DNA from 2 places in the Rhodococcus sp. 5G237 genome. Region 1 is predicted to be linked to the other one. Evidence: riboswitches for the same ligand, from Rfam matches in the RefSeq annotation. Region 1 holds a riboswitch; the other holds the start of a gene.
What was found. Region 1 has a riboswitch for glycine ahead of gcvP (aminomethyl-transferring glycine dehydrogenase). Riboswitches for the same ligand answer to the same signal wherever they lie in the genome.

Region 1 (7,561 bases):
TCGTCGCCCGCCTCGTCTGGCGCGGACGCCCCGGGCCGACCACCGACGTGACCCCGCGACGGGGTCTGCGCATCGCGACCGCCGTGCTCGTCGTGGCCGCGGTCGCCGCCGTCGGATACGGCACGGTCGAAGCCGACCGGCCGCGGATCGTCACCGTGCCCGTCGCGTTGCAGGACCTGCCCACCGGCTTCGACGGCGCCCGGATCGCGCTCGTCACCGACCTGCACGTCGGACCTGCCCGCGGCGCCGACTTCGTGCAACGCGTCGTCGACCTCGTCGCCGAACAGCAGCCCGACCTGATCGTGCTCGGCGGCGACCTCGCCGACGGCACCGTCGACCTCGTCGGTTCCGACCTCGAACCGCTCCGGCAGCTGCAGGCCCCGCTCGGGGTGTACGGCGTCAGCGGCAACCACGAGTACTACTCCGACGACGCCGAATCATGGCTCGACCATTGGGAGACGCTCGGTGTACGCACCCTGCGCAACGAGCACGTCGTCCTCGAACGCGACGGCGACGTCGTCGCGCTCGCCGGCGTCCACGACTACACGGCCACCGAACCCCACCACCCGGACATGCCCACCGCCCTCGACGGCATCGCGGACGGTACCCCCGTGATCCTCGCCGCCCACCAGCCCCGGCACATCGACGAGGCCCGCGAACGCGGAGTCGACCTGCAGCTGTCCGGGCACACCCACGGCGGACAGATGTGGCCGCTGCGGCCGTTCGTCTCCCTCGCCAACCCCACCGTCACCGGACTCGACCGCTTCGGCGACACGCAGATCTACACATCCCAGGGCACCGGCGCGTGGGGACCGCCCGTGCGGGTCGGCACCCCACCGGAGATCTCCGTCCTCGAGCTGACCGCCGCGAACTGACGGCCTTGCCCTCAGGGCTCGGTGAGATGTGTCCTTACCCGGTGGTATTTCTGTATTTCTTTGGTTTCCGTACTGTTCGGAGTTGCCCCACCGATGAAGATGGCCGACGGACATGTCCGTCGGCCATCCCCGGCGTCAGCCGCTGTACGCCTCCAAGGGCGGGCACGAGCACACCAGGTTCCGGTCGCCGTGTGCGCCGTCGATACGCCGCACCGCCGGCCACACCTTGGCCCGGCTCTTCCCCATCGGGAACACCGCGATCTCCCGCGAGTACGGGTGGTTCCACTCACCCACCAGGCATTCCGCGGTGTGCGGAGCCCCGCGCAGCGGATTGTCGTCCACCGGCCACTCTCCTGCCCCGACCCGGTCGATTTCACCGCGGATCGAGATCATCGCGTCGATGAACGCGTCGAGTTCGGCGATGTCCTCGCTCTCGGTGGGTTCGACCATGAGGGTGCCGGCCACCGGGAAGCTCATCGTCGGCGCGTGGAAGCCGTAGTCGGCCAGACGCTTCGCGACGTCGTCGACCGTCACCCCCGTCGCCTTCGTCAGCGGACGCAGATCGAGGATGCACTCGTGGGCGACCATGCCGGTCTCCCCCGTGTACAGCACCGGGAAGTACTCGTCGAGACGACGCGCGATGTAGTTGGCCGACGCGATCGCCGTCAGCGACGCGCGACGCAGTCCCTCGGCACCCATCATCTTGATGTACGCCCAGGTGATCGGCAGGATCGACGCCGACCCGTAGGGCGCCGCCGAGACCGGTCCTGCTCCCCCGAGTCCCGGCTCCGCCGGATGACCCGGCAGGTACGGGGCCAGATGCGAACGGACACCGATCGGGCCGACACCCGGACCGCCACCACCGTGCGGGATGCAGAAGGTCTTGTGCAGGTTCAGGTGGCTGACATCGCCCCCGAACTTGCCCGGCCGCGCCAGACCCACGAGAGCGTTGAGGTTGGCGCCGTCGATGTACACCTGACCGCCGGCGTCGTGCACGGCACCGCAGATGTCGGCGATGTCGTGCTCGTAGACACCGTGCGTGGACGGATAGGTGATCATGATCGCGGCCAGTCGCGCACCGTGGTCGGCGATCTTGGCGCGCAGGTCGTCGAGATCGACGTCGCCGTTCGGACGGCACGCGACGACCTCGACACGCATGCCCGCCATCACAGCGGATGCGGCATTGGTGCCGTGCGCGCTCGACGGGATCAGGCAGATGTCCCGATCGGTGTCGCCGCGGTCGAGGTGGTAGTGGCGGATCGCGAGCAGACCCGCGTACTCACCCTGGCTGCCGGCGTTGGGCTGCAGGCTCACGGCGTCGTAGCCCGTCACCGCGGCGAGCCAACCCTCCAGGTCGGCGATGAGACGGCGGATGCCGCCCGTCTGGTCCGCCGGAGCGAAGGGATGCAGACCCGCGAACTCGGGCCAGGTGATGGCTTCCATCTCGGCGGCGGCGTTGAGCTTCATCGTGCACGAGCCCAGTGGGATCATCGTCCGGTCGAGGGCGAGGTCCTTGTCGGACAGACGCCGCAGGTAACGCATCATCGCGGTCTCGGTGCGGTAGCGGGTGAACGCCTCGTGCTGCAGGAACTCGCTGGTGCGGGCCAGGGCCTGCGGCAGCGCCGTTCCCTCGGCGGCCTCCCCGGCGTCGACGCCGAAAGCGCCCAAGACCGCGTCCACGTGCGCCGCGGTGGTGGCCTCGTCGCACGAGATCGACACGTGATCGTCGTCGACCCGGTACAGGTTGATGCCGGCCTCGAGGGCGGCGGCGAGCACGGCGTCGGCGCGCCCCGGGACGCGCACGAGGACGGTGTCGAAGAACTCGTCGTGGACGACCTCGACGCCACCGGCGCGCAGACCGTCGGCGAGGCGGCGGGCGTGCCCGGCGACGCGGCGGGCGATGCCGGTGAGGCCTTCGGCGCCGTGGTACGAGACGTACATGGCCGCGAGCACGGCGAGGAGCACCTGGGCGGTGCAGATGTTGCTGGTGGCCTTCTCACGGCGGATGTGCTGCTCACGGGTCTGCAACGCGAGCCGGTAGGCCGGGTTGCCGTCCACGTCCACCGAGACACCGACGAGGCGTCCCGGCAGGGTGCGGGTGTGGGCGCTACCGACGGCGAGGTAGCCGGCGTGCGGCCCACCGAAGCCCATCGGCACACCGAACCGCTGGGTGGTGCCGAAGCACGCGTCGGCGCCCTGCTCCCCGGGCGGGGTGATCAGGGTCATGGCCAGCAGGTCGGCACCGACGGCGACGAGCGCGCCGCGGTCGTGGGCGGCCGCGATGATCGGAGCGGCGTCGATGATGCGTCCCGAAGCGCCGGGCACCTGCAGGATCACGCCGAAGAACTCGCCCTCGGGCAGTCCGTCGGCAGCGAGGTCGGCGGTGACGATCTCGATGCCGAGTGGTTCGGCGCGGGTCGCCAGCACCGCGGCGGTCTGCGCGAACAGGTCGACGTCGACGACCAGGCGCGGGCTCTTGGACTTGCGGTTCGCGCGGCGCAGCAGGGTCATTGCCTCGGCGGCGGCGGTGGCCTCGTCGAGCATCGACGAGTTCGCGATCTCCATGCCGGTCAGGTCGGCGACCATGGTCTGGAAGTTCAGCAGCGCCTCGAGGCGTCCCTGGCTGATCTCCGGCTGGTAGGGGGTGTAGGCCGTGTACCAGGCGGGGTTCTCGATGATGTTGCGTAGCAGCACGGGCGGCGTGAGCGTGTCGTAGTAGCCGTGACCGATCATCGACGTCGCCACGGTGTTCTGCGACGCGAGTGCCTTCAGTTCGGCGAGTACGTCGTGCTCGGAGCGGGGCGCGTCGAGGACGTCGAGGCCGGTCGGCACGTTGTCTGCACGGTCGTCGAGGATGGCGGCCGGTACCGCGGCGGTGGCGAGGGCGTCGAGGGAATCGACTCCGACGACGTCGAGGATCCGGTTCAGGCCGGCGGTGTCGGGGCCGATGTGGCGATCGGCGAAGTTCGAGGTGACGGCATCTGTCATCGCAGCTCCCGGGCTGGTCGGCGAGGTCCACATGCGCGCGGTCGCGCGAGGTGGTTCCTCCCCCTCTGTCGTGAGCTCGCGGAGCGAGCGCCTGAGAGATTCGGCCGGCCAGAGCCTTTCCCCGTGGGCGGGCGGGTGCTCCCGCCGCTTTCCAGAGACGTCGGAGCTCACGCGGTCCCGGTTGCCTGAGAGATTGACGGGGAGGTGCTGCTCCTTCGGCGCCCGGCTCGGTGTCCGGGTCTCTCCCGCGTGATGGCGACGCATCTTCGAGTCTAGATCACGTCGCAGGGGTCGAAATACCGCAGGTGCGGAAAGCGCCGCAGGTGGTGGAGATGGATCAGCAGAGATGGATCGGCGGTGTCGTCGGCCGATGCGACATCAGTGGTGGGGTCAGCCGATGCGGCGGTTGATGCGTTCGCGGCGACGCGACGCGAGTTCGTCCTCGGGGCGTTCCTCGACGCCGCCGCCATCGGCGCGTTCGGCGGGAAAATCGGCAATGCTGCCGGTGAGTTCGCGCATCGCGCCGCTCACCGCGATCCCGAAGACACCTTGCCCGCCCTGCAGCAGGTCGACGACCTCTTCGGGCGACGTGCACTCGTAGACGGTGGTGCCATCGGAGAACAGGGTGATCTTCGCGAGGTCGCCCACCCCGCGGCTGCGGAGATGGTCGACGGCGACGCGGATGTTCTGCAGCGAGACACCGGTGTCGAGCAGGCGCTTGACGATCTTGAGGACGAGGATGTCCTTGAACGAGTACAGCCGCTGGCTACCGGAGCCGGCGGCCCCGCGGATGGACGGTACGACCAGATTCGTGCGGGCCCAGTAGTCGAGCTGGCGGTAGCTGATTCCCGCGATCTGACAGGCGATGGGCACGCGGTAGCCGACGAGCTCGTCGGGTACCGAGTTGTCCGGAAACAGGCCCGGTTGGATCTCGTCGGTCTCGTTCGTCCGCGGCGCCGGATTCGAGCGATCGCCGGAATCGACGCCGAGTGGCTGTCCCTTCGTCCGATCTCGCACTACTGACTCCCTCTCGCGCGCCCAGTTCTGCCTCGCAACGATCGATTGGCGGATCCCCCCGACCACATCCGATCATCGAGCGCTCCCAGGCTCACCGAGTCATCCCTGGCGGATCAACTCAGCGTACGCTCCGGTGTTGGGCGTCGGGCTGCAACACGCCGACCGGAAGGCAACGTTCGACATTACTACCGTCACGGCCGACGCGCGCGCCAACGCTCGTCGCCGTGCGGACGGACGGCGCTCAGCCGTCCGTCGCCTTGAAATCGTCGGGCGAGACGGAGTCGAGGAACTCCTTGAACTTCTCGACCTCGTCCTCCCGTTCGTCGGGCATGACCAGTCCTGCCTCCGTGAGCACCGGTTCCTCGACGTGGACCGGCGCGCCGATGCGCAAGGCCACCGCGACCCCGTCGGAGGGCCGGCAGGACACGCGCATCCCTCCGTCGAAGACCAGATCCGCGTAGAACGTCCCTTCGCGCAGGTCGACGATGCGCACCTCGCGCAGGTTGTGACCGAACGCCTCGAGGAGGTTCTTGATCAGGTCGTGGGTCAGCGGCCGCGCCGGTTCGACCCCCTGCTGTTCGAGGGCGATGGCGGTCGCTTCGTTCTGCCCGATCCAGATCGGCAGATACCGATCGCCGTCGACCTCCCGCAGCAGGAGGACAGGCTGGTTCTGCGGCTGTTCGATACGAATCCCTACTATCCGCATCTCGCTCATCGCGATGCCTCCGTCCTGCTGCTCGTCGGTGGTGGGACCACCCGACAGGTACTGCCTGGAATTCTAGTGTCCTCCAGCGCATCCGTCAGGTGCCGTACGTCACCACCCGACGAAGGGCCCGTGGTCGCACACGGCGATGAATTCGTCGCCTAACGGTCGAGGGCCCCCTGCACCGCCGCTTTCACCAGGCAGGTGTGCAATGTCAACGACAGTGCGGCCAGTTCGCGCACCATCTCCTCGGCGCGCTGCCGCGCCCCGGCGTCGCGGCCCTTCGCGATCGGACCGGCGATCTGCGCGACGAGCGCGGCCTCGCGGTCGGCGGCGAGCTTGAACGCCCGCAGGTGCCGAACCTCGAGGCCGAACTCCGCCATCGCTTTCGCCGTGCGGGCGAGCAGCACCGCGTCCTCGTCGAAGAAACCGGCCGGGCCCGGCTTGACCAGGCCCGCCCCCACCAGCTCGGTGAGGAAGGCCGCGTCGATCCCCGCACGGGTGCACAGATCGTCGCGACTCACCCGGATCTCGCGGTCGGTGCGCAGATCCTCCGGCGAGACCTCGCCGCGGGCGACCGCCAGCGGGCGCGGCCGGGTGATCCGGGTCTCGACCGATCCCACCGTGGCGGCGCCGCGGTCGATCGCCTCGAGCTGCTCCTTGATCACCTTGAGCGGAAGGTACTGATCGCGCTGCGCGGTGAGCACGTACCGCAGACGCTCGCAGTCGGCGATCGAGAAGCGTCGGTAGCCCGAGGGGGTGCGTTCCGGGCTGATCAGTCCCTCGGCCTCGAGGAACCGGATCTTCGAGATCGTCACGTCCGGGAATTCCGGACGCAGGCGGTCGAGCACCGACCCGATCGACATTCCGGCCGGCGCCGGCTGGCGGGCCGCGGTCATCAGCTACCCGCGCCCTGGTTACCTCGCGGACCGGTCAGGAACACCAGCCGGAACTTGCCGATCTGCACCTCGTCGCCGTTCGCGAGAACGGCGGAGTCGACCGGCTCGCGGTTGACGTAGGTGCCGTTGAGGCTTCCCACGTCGACGACCTGGAATTCGCCCTCGTCCTGGCGGAACTCGGCGTGCCGACGGCTGACGGTCACGTCGTCGAGGAAGATGTCGCTGTCGGGATGCCGACCCGCCGAGGTGGTGGGCTGGTCGAGCAGGAAGCGCGATCCTGCATTGGGTCCCCGCTTGACCACCAGCAGCGCCGATCCGGCGGGCAGGCCCTCGACACCCGAGACGGGCGCTTCGGTGGTGGCCGAACCCGCGCCCTCCACTTCGTTCAGGAAGTCGGCGCGAAATACCGAAGTGGTCTCTGCAGGAGTCTCCTCGTAGCCCGCGTTGCCGTTCTCGCTCACCGTTTCTCCTTATCCGTTCGACCACCCGGGTGATCCCGGACGGTCGCTGATTCGTTCGCCCCGTTCAGGTCCGACACGGCACACGCCATATCCGACCGTACCCCGCTCGGGGGTACTGACGCAGACAGTCGCGGTCACGTTACCTGTCGGGTCCGTCAGCCTTCCGTGATCCCGCGGTAACCTTCCGCGTCGAGCGTCTCCGCGAGCGCCTCGTCGAGGTCGCTCTCGCTGCCGATCTCCACGTCGACGAGCCAGCCGTCCTCGTACGGGCTGCTGTTCACCAGTTCGGGATTCGCGTCGAGTTCCGTGTTGACGGCGGTCACCTTCGCAGTCAGCGGCGCGAACACGTCCGACACGCTCTTGGTGGACTCGACCTCTCCGAAGGACTCGCCGGCGGCGATCTCGGCGCCCGCCTCGGGCAGCTGCACGAAGACCACGTCGCCGAGTTGGGACTGTGCGTAGTCGGTGATCCCGATGCGCACGGTCGTCGCGCCCGTCCTGCGCACCCACTCGTGCTCGGGGGTGTACCGCAGATCCTCGGGTGTCGCGAAATCGGTCAAGACTGGTCCTTTCGGAGACGACGTTCGACCGGAACGTCGGATTCAGTTACCGGGCTGA
Region 2 (7,561 bases), on a different contig from region 1:
GCGGCCCAGGCCGCGGCTGCCACCGGTGACGAGCGCTACCTTTCCTTCGAGAGGACGGGGATGCGTGGTCATGCGGGCTCCTGTCGATGAGGTCGGCGTCGAAGGCGCCGAAAGAGTGAGAAGGTGCGGCGGGACACCGGCGCCGCCGCAGCGACGTCGGGACGGTCCCGACGGAGTCAGGTCGAGGGAACGAGAGGGACGAGGGCCTTACCGGTTGCGGCGCCGTCGAGCATCCCGACGAAGGCATCCCATGCACCGCCGATGCCACCGGCGAACTCGGTGTGGACGGGCCGGATCCGTCCGCTCCGGACGAGCGCGGCCATCTCGTCCTCGAAAGCGTCGCGTGCGTCGAGATGGTCGGCCAGCAGGAAGCCTTCCATCCGGGCGCGACGCCAGATCAGTTTGAGCAGGTTGTTCGGTCCGGGCACGGGTGTGGCGGAGTTGTAGACGCTGATCATCCCGCACAGAGCGATCCGGGCGTGGTCGGCGAGCACACGGATGGCCGCTTCGAGTTGTTCGCCCCCGACATTGTCGAAATACACATCGAGCGCGGTGGCACCGACCTCGGCCATAGCGCTGCGCAGCAGGTCCTTCGCCGGCCCCTCGTGATGATCGAACGCCGCGTCGGCACCGAGTTCCCTGACGAGCGAGACCTTCTCGGGAGATCCGGCGCTCGCGATCACCACGGCACCACGCTGTTTCGCCAGCTGGACCGCAGTGGATCCGACCGCGCCGGCCGCGGACGACACGAACACCACATCGCCGCTGCGCACCTGCGCGATCCGATCGATTCCTACCCAGGCGGTCATCCCCGGGATGCCGAGGACACTCAGGTGCAGGGCTGCGGGGAGATCGTCGTGCCGAAGCCTGCGACAGTCGGACGGGTCGACGAAACTTTCCGTCCGCCAGCCGTACTCGTGGAGAACAAGCGATCCGATCGGCAACTCGGGTCGATCGGACCAGGACACGACCCCGACCGTGGGAGCGAGCATCGGCTCCCCCAATGCGTAGGGCTCCGCGTAGGTCGCCTCACCGCCCATCCTGCCCCGCATGTAGGGCTCGACGGACATGACGAGGTTCCGCACGTGGATCTGCCCCGAGGCGGGTTCGCCGAGAGCGGTTCCGACCAACTCGACGTCGGTGTCACGGGGACGGCCGCTCGGACGCGCCCGGAGGATCCATTCGCGTCGGACGAGTTCGGTGTCCACGATGTCGGTCACAAGGATGCCCGTTCTCTTCGTGATGCGGACGGCAGCGCGATCATCCCGCGAGTCCGGCCGTGACCTGCTCGACGAGATCGCGGCGCACCAGCTTGCCGGTGGGGGTACGGGGCAGATCGTCGACGAACACGACGTCGTCGGGGGTCCGCGAGCCGCGCAGACGTTCACGGCACCACGTGCGGATCGCATCGGCCTCCTCATGGTTGTCGACAGCCGGGACGATCACCGCGCAGATCCGTTCGCCCCATTCGTCGTCGGGAGTACCGATCACGGCCACCTCACGCACCTGCGGGTGGTGTGCCAGCACGTCCTCGATCTCGGCCGGCGCGATGTTCTCCCCGCCCCGGATGATCGTGTCGTCAGCGCGACCACCGATGTAGAGATAGCCGTCCTCGATCCGGGCGCGATCCCTGGTCGGGAACCAGCCCTCCGCGTCCAGGACCGAACCGTTACCCATGTACTCGCCGCTGACCTGCGCCCCGCGCACCCACAGCAGACCCGTCTGCCCGTCGGGCAGCACGCGTTCGCCGTCCTCGGATCGGATCTGCGCTTCGATACCGGGCACGATCCGACCGGCCGAGGAGAGCCGTCCTCGCAGTTCGGGTTTCACGAACGCCTCCCGATGCTCCTCGGGTCCGAGCACCGCGATCGTCGAACTGGTCTCCGTCAATCCGTAGGCGTTGACGAATCCGGTGTCGCCGAATGCCGCGAGGGCACGCTCGAGGACCGGCTGGGGCATCCTCGCACCTCCGTAGGCGAGCGACTCGAGCGTCGGGACCTCGGCGGGCGTGCCGTCGAGGTGGTCGACGATGCGGGCGAGCATCGTCGGCACCACCATCGCGCTGGTGACACCCTCGGTGCGAACGAGGTCGAGCCAGCCCTGCGGCGTGAAGTCGGGCAGGTAGACCATGCGTCGACCCGAGTAGACGTTGCTCAGAACGGCACCGAGACCCGCGATGTGATAGGGCGGCGTGCTGACCAGCGTGGCCTGTTGCCATGCCGCCGAACCGAATTCGACGGTATTGATGAGGTAGGACAGCAGGTGCCGGTGTCGGAGCAGCACCCCTTTCGGAGCCGAGGTGGTCCCGGAGGTGAACAGCACGATCGCGGTCCCCTCGTCTTCCGAGCGGTCCCCCGCGAGAGGTGCCGTCCCCTCCGCGAGACCGAGAAATTCGTCGGTCGAGACGATTCGGTGCGCGCACCCGTCGAGCTTGCCGACATAGTCGGCGTCCGCCACGACGATCGGTTCGTCCAACCTGTCGATCAATTCGAGCAACTGCGCAGCGGGAAGCCGGTAGTTCAAGGGCGCCAGGGGAATACCGGCACGACCGGCAGCGAACATGAGCGTGGGAAGGACCGGACCGTTCACTCCGACGAAGACGACGTTCCGGGCTCCGAGCTCACCGAGCAAGCCCGCACCGCGCGAAGCGAGTTCGTCGAGCCGGCGGTAGGTGACACCGTTCGAACGAGGACCCATCGCGATCCGATCGGGGGTGGCGGCGGACGCCATGTCGAGGACCATCCCGATACCCATATGACCACCTGTCTTCAGAAGCTCTGCCGTACGAGAGAAGAGACGAATCGACCGGCGCTCGCGATCACCGGGTGCCGAACCCTCGGTCGCGAGACCGTGTGATGCACACCATAGCAATTATGCCTATATTTGTGAAGGTATCGGCCGGAATTTTCTGGCAGCCCTCTCACCAGGCAAAATGCGAGACATGCCCGACCCCCGGTACGACCTCACAGACCCGCATCGAGCCGCATGGCATACTTGACGCCACAACTGAACAGCCACCGAACCGCGGCGGGAGAGTCCCGCACACAGCGGGCGCCGAAGGAGCAACCTCCCCGGGAATCTCTCAGGCCCCCAGACCGCCACGGCGAGGCTCCTCTGGAAAGCAACTCTTCCGGGTTCACCGAAGGTGTAAGCGGCTCCGTCCGCGAAAGCTCTCAGGTCCGATGACAGAGCGGGGAACGACAACACCCGCTGGTGCTCGTTTCGTGCACCCTGGACCCGAGGTAGACGTGTGACCGTTTCCCTGGGCGCGCCTTCGCGCGCCGATGATGCCGTGGGCGCGCCTTCGCGCGCCGATGATGCGCTGCTCGAGCAGCGTGCCGATATTGCACCGACCGAGTCGCGTGGCCCTGTTCTCCCTCCCTCCCCCGCCCCGAAGTCGCCGTCGCGTACGAACCGGCGACTCGGGATCGCCGCGATCGTGCTGTCCGCGACCGCGATGGGCGCCGCAGGATTGTTCGGCCGCAAGGCCACTCCCGAAGGCGCGGTGCTCGGTGAGGCACTGACGCTCGGACGGATGGCAGTCGGAGCACTCGGCATGCTCCTCCTGATGGCGCTGTCCCGCCGCCTCGGACAGTTGCGCCGGACCCGTCTGTCCTGGTCGGTCGTCGGTGGCGGTGTGCTCCTCGGACTGTCCCTCGCGACCTATCTGTCCGCCACGGTGTTGACCGACCTGTCCCGTGCCGTGGTTCTCCATTACCTCGGCCCCGTCGTCGCGACGGCCCTCGCCCGGGTGTTCCTGAAGGAGAGGGTCGGTCGCCTCGACGCCCTGTCGATCGGCACGGCGTTCGCCGGTATGCTGCTCGCCGCCGGTCTGGTCGGCGGTGGGTCGTCCGGGGGTGAGCACGAGACGCTGGGCACCGTGCTGGGCGCGGCCTCGGGAGTCTTCTACGGCGGGGCCCTGCTGTGCTACCGCTATCGCACCGACATGCCGTCCGACGTCCGGTCCCTGTGGAACTTCGTCTTCGGTGCCGTCGCGGCAGGTGGGATGGTCGCGGTGACCCGACCCGACATGTCGGGGATGACCGCGACGCACTGGTTGTGGGCCGGTGGGTTCTTCGTCGTCTGCGGCCTGTTCGCGCTGGGGTTGCTCGTCGTTGCGGGCAAGCACCTTCGTGCCGCGGAACTGTCCGGCCTGTCCTACCTCGAGGTCGTGGTCGCGCTGATGATCGGCATGGTCGCCTTCGGAGAGTCCGTGACCGTGCTCGCCGCCGCGGGCGCCGGTCTCATCGTGGTAGCGATGGCACTGCCGATGCTCGGCCGCCGATGACGAGTGGGAGGGCCGCCGGTCGGCGCGCCCTCCCACTCGAATCGGTTTCCGTTACTGCTGTTGCGGCGGCTCGGCCGGCTGCTCGGATGCGTCGTTCGTCATCCAACGCTGCGCCGGCGGCGTTGCGGGCAACGCCGACTGTCCTTCACCGGCACCCCCCTGCGTCCCCTCCGTGGCGAGACCCGTCCGAACTGCGGGGTCGACGGGCTTGCGCGCGACCGCCTCGGCTTCGGCGACGGCCTGGGCCACCTCGGGGTCGCGCTTGGTCGCGAACCAATCCTCGACCTCGGCACTGTCGTCCTCGGGCCGTTGCAGTTCCTCGTCGACAGGACTCGGCTCGAAGCGGAAGACGCCGTCCTCGCCGGGCGCGCCGAGCGTCCGCGCGAATCCTTCGAGCGCCTTGCCGAAGTCGCTCGGCACCACCCACATCTTGTTCGCATCGCCCTGGGCCATCTGCGGCAGGGTCTGCAGGTACTGGTAGGCGAGCAGCTCCGGAGTGGGCTTGCCGGCCTTGATCGCTGCGAACACCTTCTCGATGGACTTCGCCTCGCCCTGAGCCTCGAGGTAGCGCGCCGCGCGATCACCCTGCGCGCGCAGGATCCGCGACTGCCGGTCGGCCTCGGCTTCGAGGATCGCGGCCTGCTTCGCACCTTCGGCGGAGAGGATGCGCGACTGCTTGTCGCCCTCGGCGGTCTTGATCGCGGATTCGCGGTGACCCTCGGCCGTGAGGATCATCGCGCGCTTCTCACGGTCGGCCTTCATCTGCTTCTCCATCGATTCCTGGATCGACGGCGGCGGATCGATGCTCTTGAGTTCGACCCGGGCGACACGCAGGCCCCATCGGCCGGTCGCTTCGTCGAGCACACCGCGGAGCTGGCCGTTGATGGAGTCGCGCGAGGTGAGCGTCTCCTCGAGGGTCATTCCACCGACGACGTTGCGGAGTGTGGTGACGGTGAGCTGCTCGACCGCGGCGATGTAGTTGCTGATCTCGTAGACGGCCGCCTGCGGGTTCGTCACCTGGAAGTACACGACCGTGTCGATGCTCAGCGTCAGGTTGTCCTGGGTGATGACCGGCTGCGGCGGGAACGAGACGACACGTTCGCGTAGATCGACCTTCGCGCGGATGCGGTCGACGAAGGGCACCAGGAAGGTGAGCTGACCCGACGCCGTCCGGTAGTACCGGCCGAGACGTTCGATGACCGCGGCCTCCGCTTGCGGTACCAGCGATACCGATTTGGCCACGACCACCACGACCAGTGCCACCACTACGGCGAGCACGATCAGAGCTTCCATCCTCAGACACCCCTCCACACGACGGCAGTCGCGCCGTCTATCTGCATCACTGTCACTGTCGTTCCCGGCTCGTATACCTCGGTGGCGTCCAGCGGCCTGGCGGTCCACACCTCACCGTCGATCTTGACGCGCCCGGAATGCTCCCCCACCTGCTCGAGGACCAAGGCGTGCTTGCCCGGGAGAGCGTCGATCCCGGTCGGCAGAGCGGGCGGCTGGGAGTACCGCCGCCTCAGCATCGGCCGGACACCGAGCAGCAGAACCAGCGAGGTCACGGCGAAGATCACCGCGTCGATCCAGACGGGCAGATCGGTCGCCGCAGAGACACCGCCGGTGACGAGCGCTGCACCGCCGAGCATGAGCAGCGCGAAGTCGCCCGTGAGCGCTTCGCCGGCCGCCAACGCCACTCCGGCGATCAACCAAATCAATGCGGCCACGATCACCATCGAACCACAAATCGGACATCCTGGCAGATGCCCTGGTGGAGGAAACGGTCTCGGCTCCTCGTCTTGGATGCTGTTTCCCGAAGGGGAGATCTCAGGGCCGGAGATTCTGTATTTTTCTTTTTTCCGTCCCGACCGGACTCCCACCTCGCTCCATAAGTGAAGTTAGCCGAAACACATCCTTTTGCCGTTGTGAGATCGGTGATACCGTCCCCGAACTATGGGTATCACCCCCGTGCGTTCGCTCCTCGTGGGAGCGTTGATCGGCCAGAGCGCCGACGCCGATCCGACCGACACCGCAATCCTTGCGGCCACCATCCGCTGTCTGAGCCATCACGGCCTCGAGCGGACGACCGTGGCCGACGTCGCGGCGGAGGCCGGCGTCGGCCGCGCGACGGTCTTCCGACGGTTCGACACCAAGGAGGAACTGCTCGGTCGCGCGTTCGCGTGGGAGCTCGATCAGCTCGTCACGCGGTTCCACGCCGCCATCGACGACATCGAGGACCCGTACGAGCGCGCGGTCGAATGGATCGTCGAAGCGGTCCGCACCGTTCGCCACCACCCGGTCGCACGACGATTCGTCGACGACGGAGCCGCCCTCCCCCTCCTGCACGATCCGCAGATCACCGCCGCGCTGCTCACGTCGGTCCGCCACGAACTCGACCTCACCGCACAACGGGCGGGGATCACGTTCGACACGGCCACCGCCGCGGAGATCGTCTCGCGATTCTTCGCGAGCGTGTGGCTCGCACCCGATCTGGGCAGCGCCACCGCGACCGACGACGGGGTACGACGGGTGGCCCGGACCATGCTGTCCTTCCTGATCGTGCCCTCGACGCCCTCCACCGACAGCTGATGTCCGCATCCGTTCCCCAGCCATCGAACCCGAGGAGTCCGGCAATGGAAGTCACTCCCGCACAGCGTGTTCGCGCAAACATCGAGGACGACGTACCCGTCGCCGACCGCACCTTCGTCCGGTTGCTGGCAGATCGCCGCATCTGGCCGATGTTCCTGTTCCGGGCGCTCTCCCTCCAGGGCACCCACCCCACCGTCATGGTTGCGCTCGAACAACATTCGAAGTCGTTCACCGAGCCGTCGGTACGCGCGGAGAACACCCTCGCGTACACCTACCGCATCTACTTCGGCGAGAACGTCGCCGATTCGGCACGCGAACTGCGGGAGATGCACCGCCCCATCACCGGACTCGACTACGAAGGCCGGAGATACCACGCGTGGAACCGCGACGTGTGGACGTGGGTCCACCTCACCACCATCGAATCGCTCATCTACGCGATCGAGGTCTGCTTCGGTCCGCAACCCGCACCGGAGGTGGAGGCCTTCTACCGGGAGAGCTGCCGGCTCGGCATGCTGTTCGGCGTCCGTGAGCAGGACATGCCGGACGACGTGGCAGCTCTTCGCGCCTACGTCGACCGAGGGGTCGCCGACAAGCTCGCGATGTCGCCCGGAACCCGGCGGATGCAGCAACTCGTCGACGAACAGGACGTGATCGCAACCCTCGAGCCGAAACTCGCCGCACTCC

Region 2: linked by a shared signal. The riboswitch ahead of ACWPOC_RS13175 (DMT family transporter) and the one ahead of gcvP (aminomethyl-transferring glycine dehydrogenase) in region 1 are both predicted to bind glycine.

Annotation. Positions count from the first base shown of each region.
Region 1 is NZ_JBSNCD010000007.1:333,534-341,094, forward strand. Features, by position in the region: gene ACWPOC_RS19010 (metallophosphoesterase) at 1-875, shown strand, start outside; gene gcvP (aminomethyl-transferring glycine dehydrogenase) at 1,011-3,863, opposite strand; glycine riboswitch at 4,026-4,121, opposite strand; gene ACWPOC_RS19020 (MerR family transcriptional regulator) at 4,254-4,880, opposite strand; gene ACWPOC_RS19025 (bifunctional nuclease family protein) at 5,122-5,595, opposite strand; gene ftsR (transcriptional regulator FtsR) at 5,745-6,482, opposite strand; gene garA (glycogen accumulation regulator GarA) at 6,482-6,943, opposite strand; gene gcvH (glycine cleavage system protein GcvH) at 7,099-7,503, opposite strand; gene ACWPOC_RS19045 (DUF881 domain-containing protein) at 7,546-7,561, opposite strand, start outside.
Region 2 is NZ_JBSNCD010000005.1:184,584-192,144, forward strand. Features, by position in the region: gene ACWPOC_RS13160 (SDR family NAD(P)-dependent oxidoreductase) at 1-72, opposite strand, end outside; gene ACWPOC_RS13165 (NADP-dependent oxidoreductase) at 177-1,220, opposite strand; gene ACWPOC_RS13170 (class I adenylate-forming enzyme family protein) at 1,261-2,754, opposite strand; glycine riboswitch at 3,019-3,108, shown strand; gene ACWPOC_RS13175 (DMT family transporter) at 3,251-4,288, shown strand; gene ACWPOC_RS13180 (SPFH domain-containing protein) at 4,340-5,581, opposite strand; gene ACWPOC_RS13185 (NfeD family protein) at 5,584-6,024, opposite strand; gene ACWPOC_RS13190 (TetR/AcrR family transcriptional regulator) at 6,242-6,877, shown strand; gene ACWPOC_RS13195 (oxygenase MpaB family protein) at 6,922-7,561, shown strand, end outside.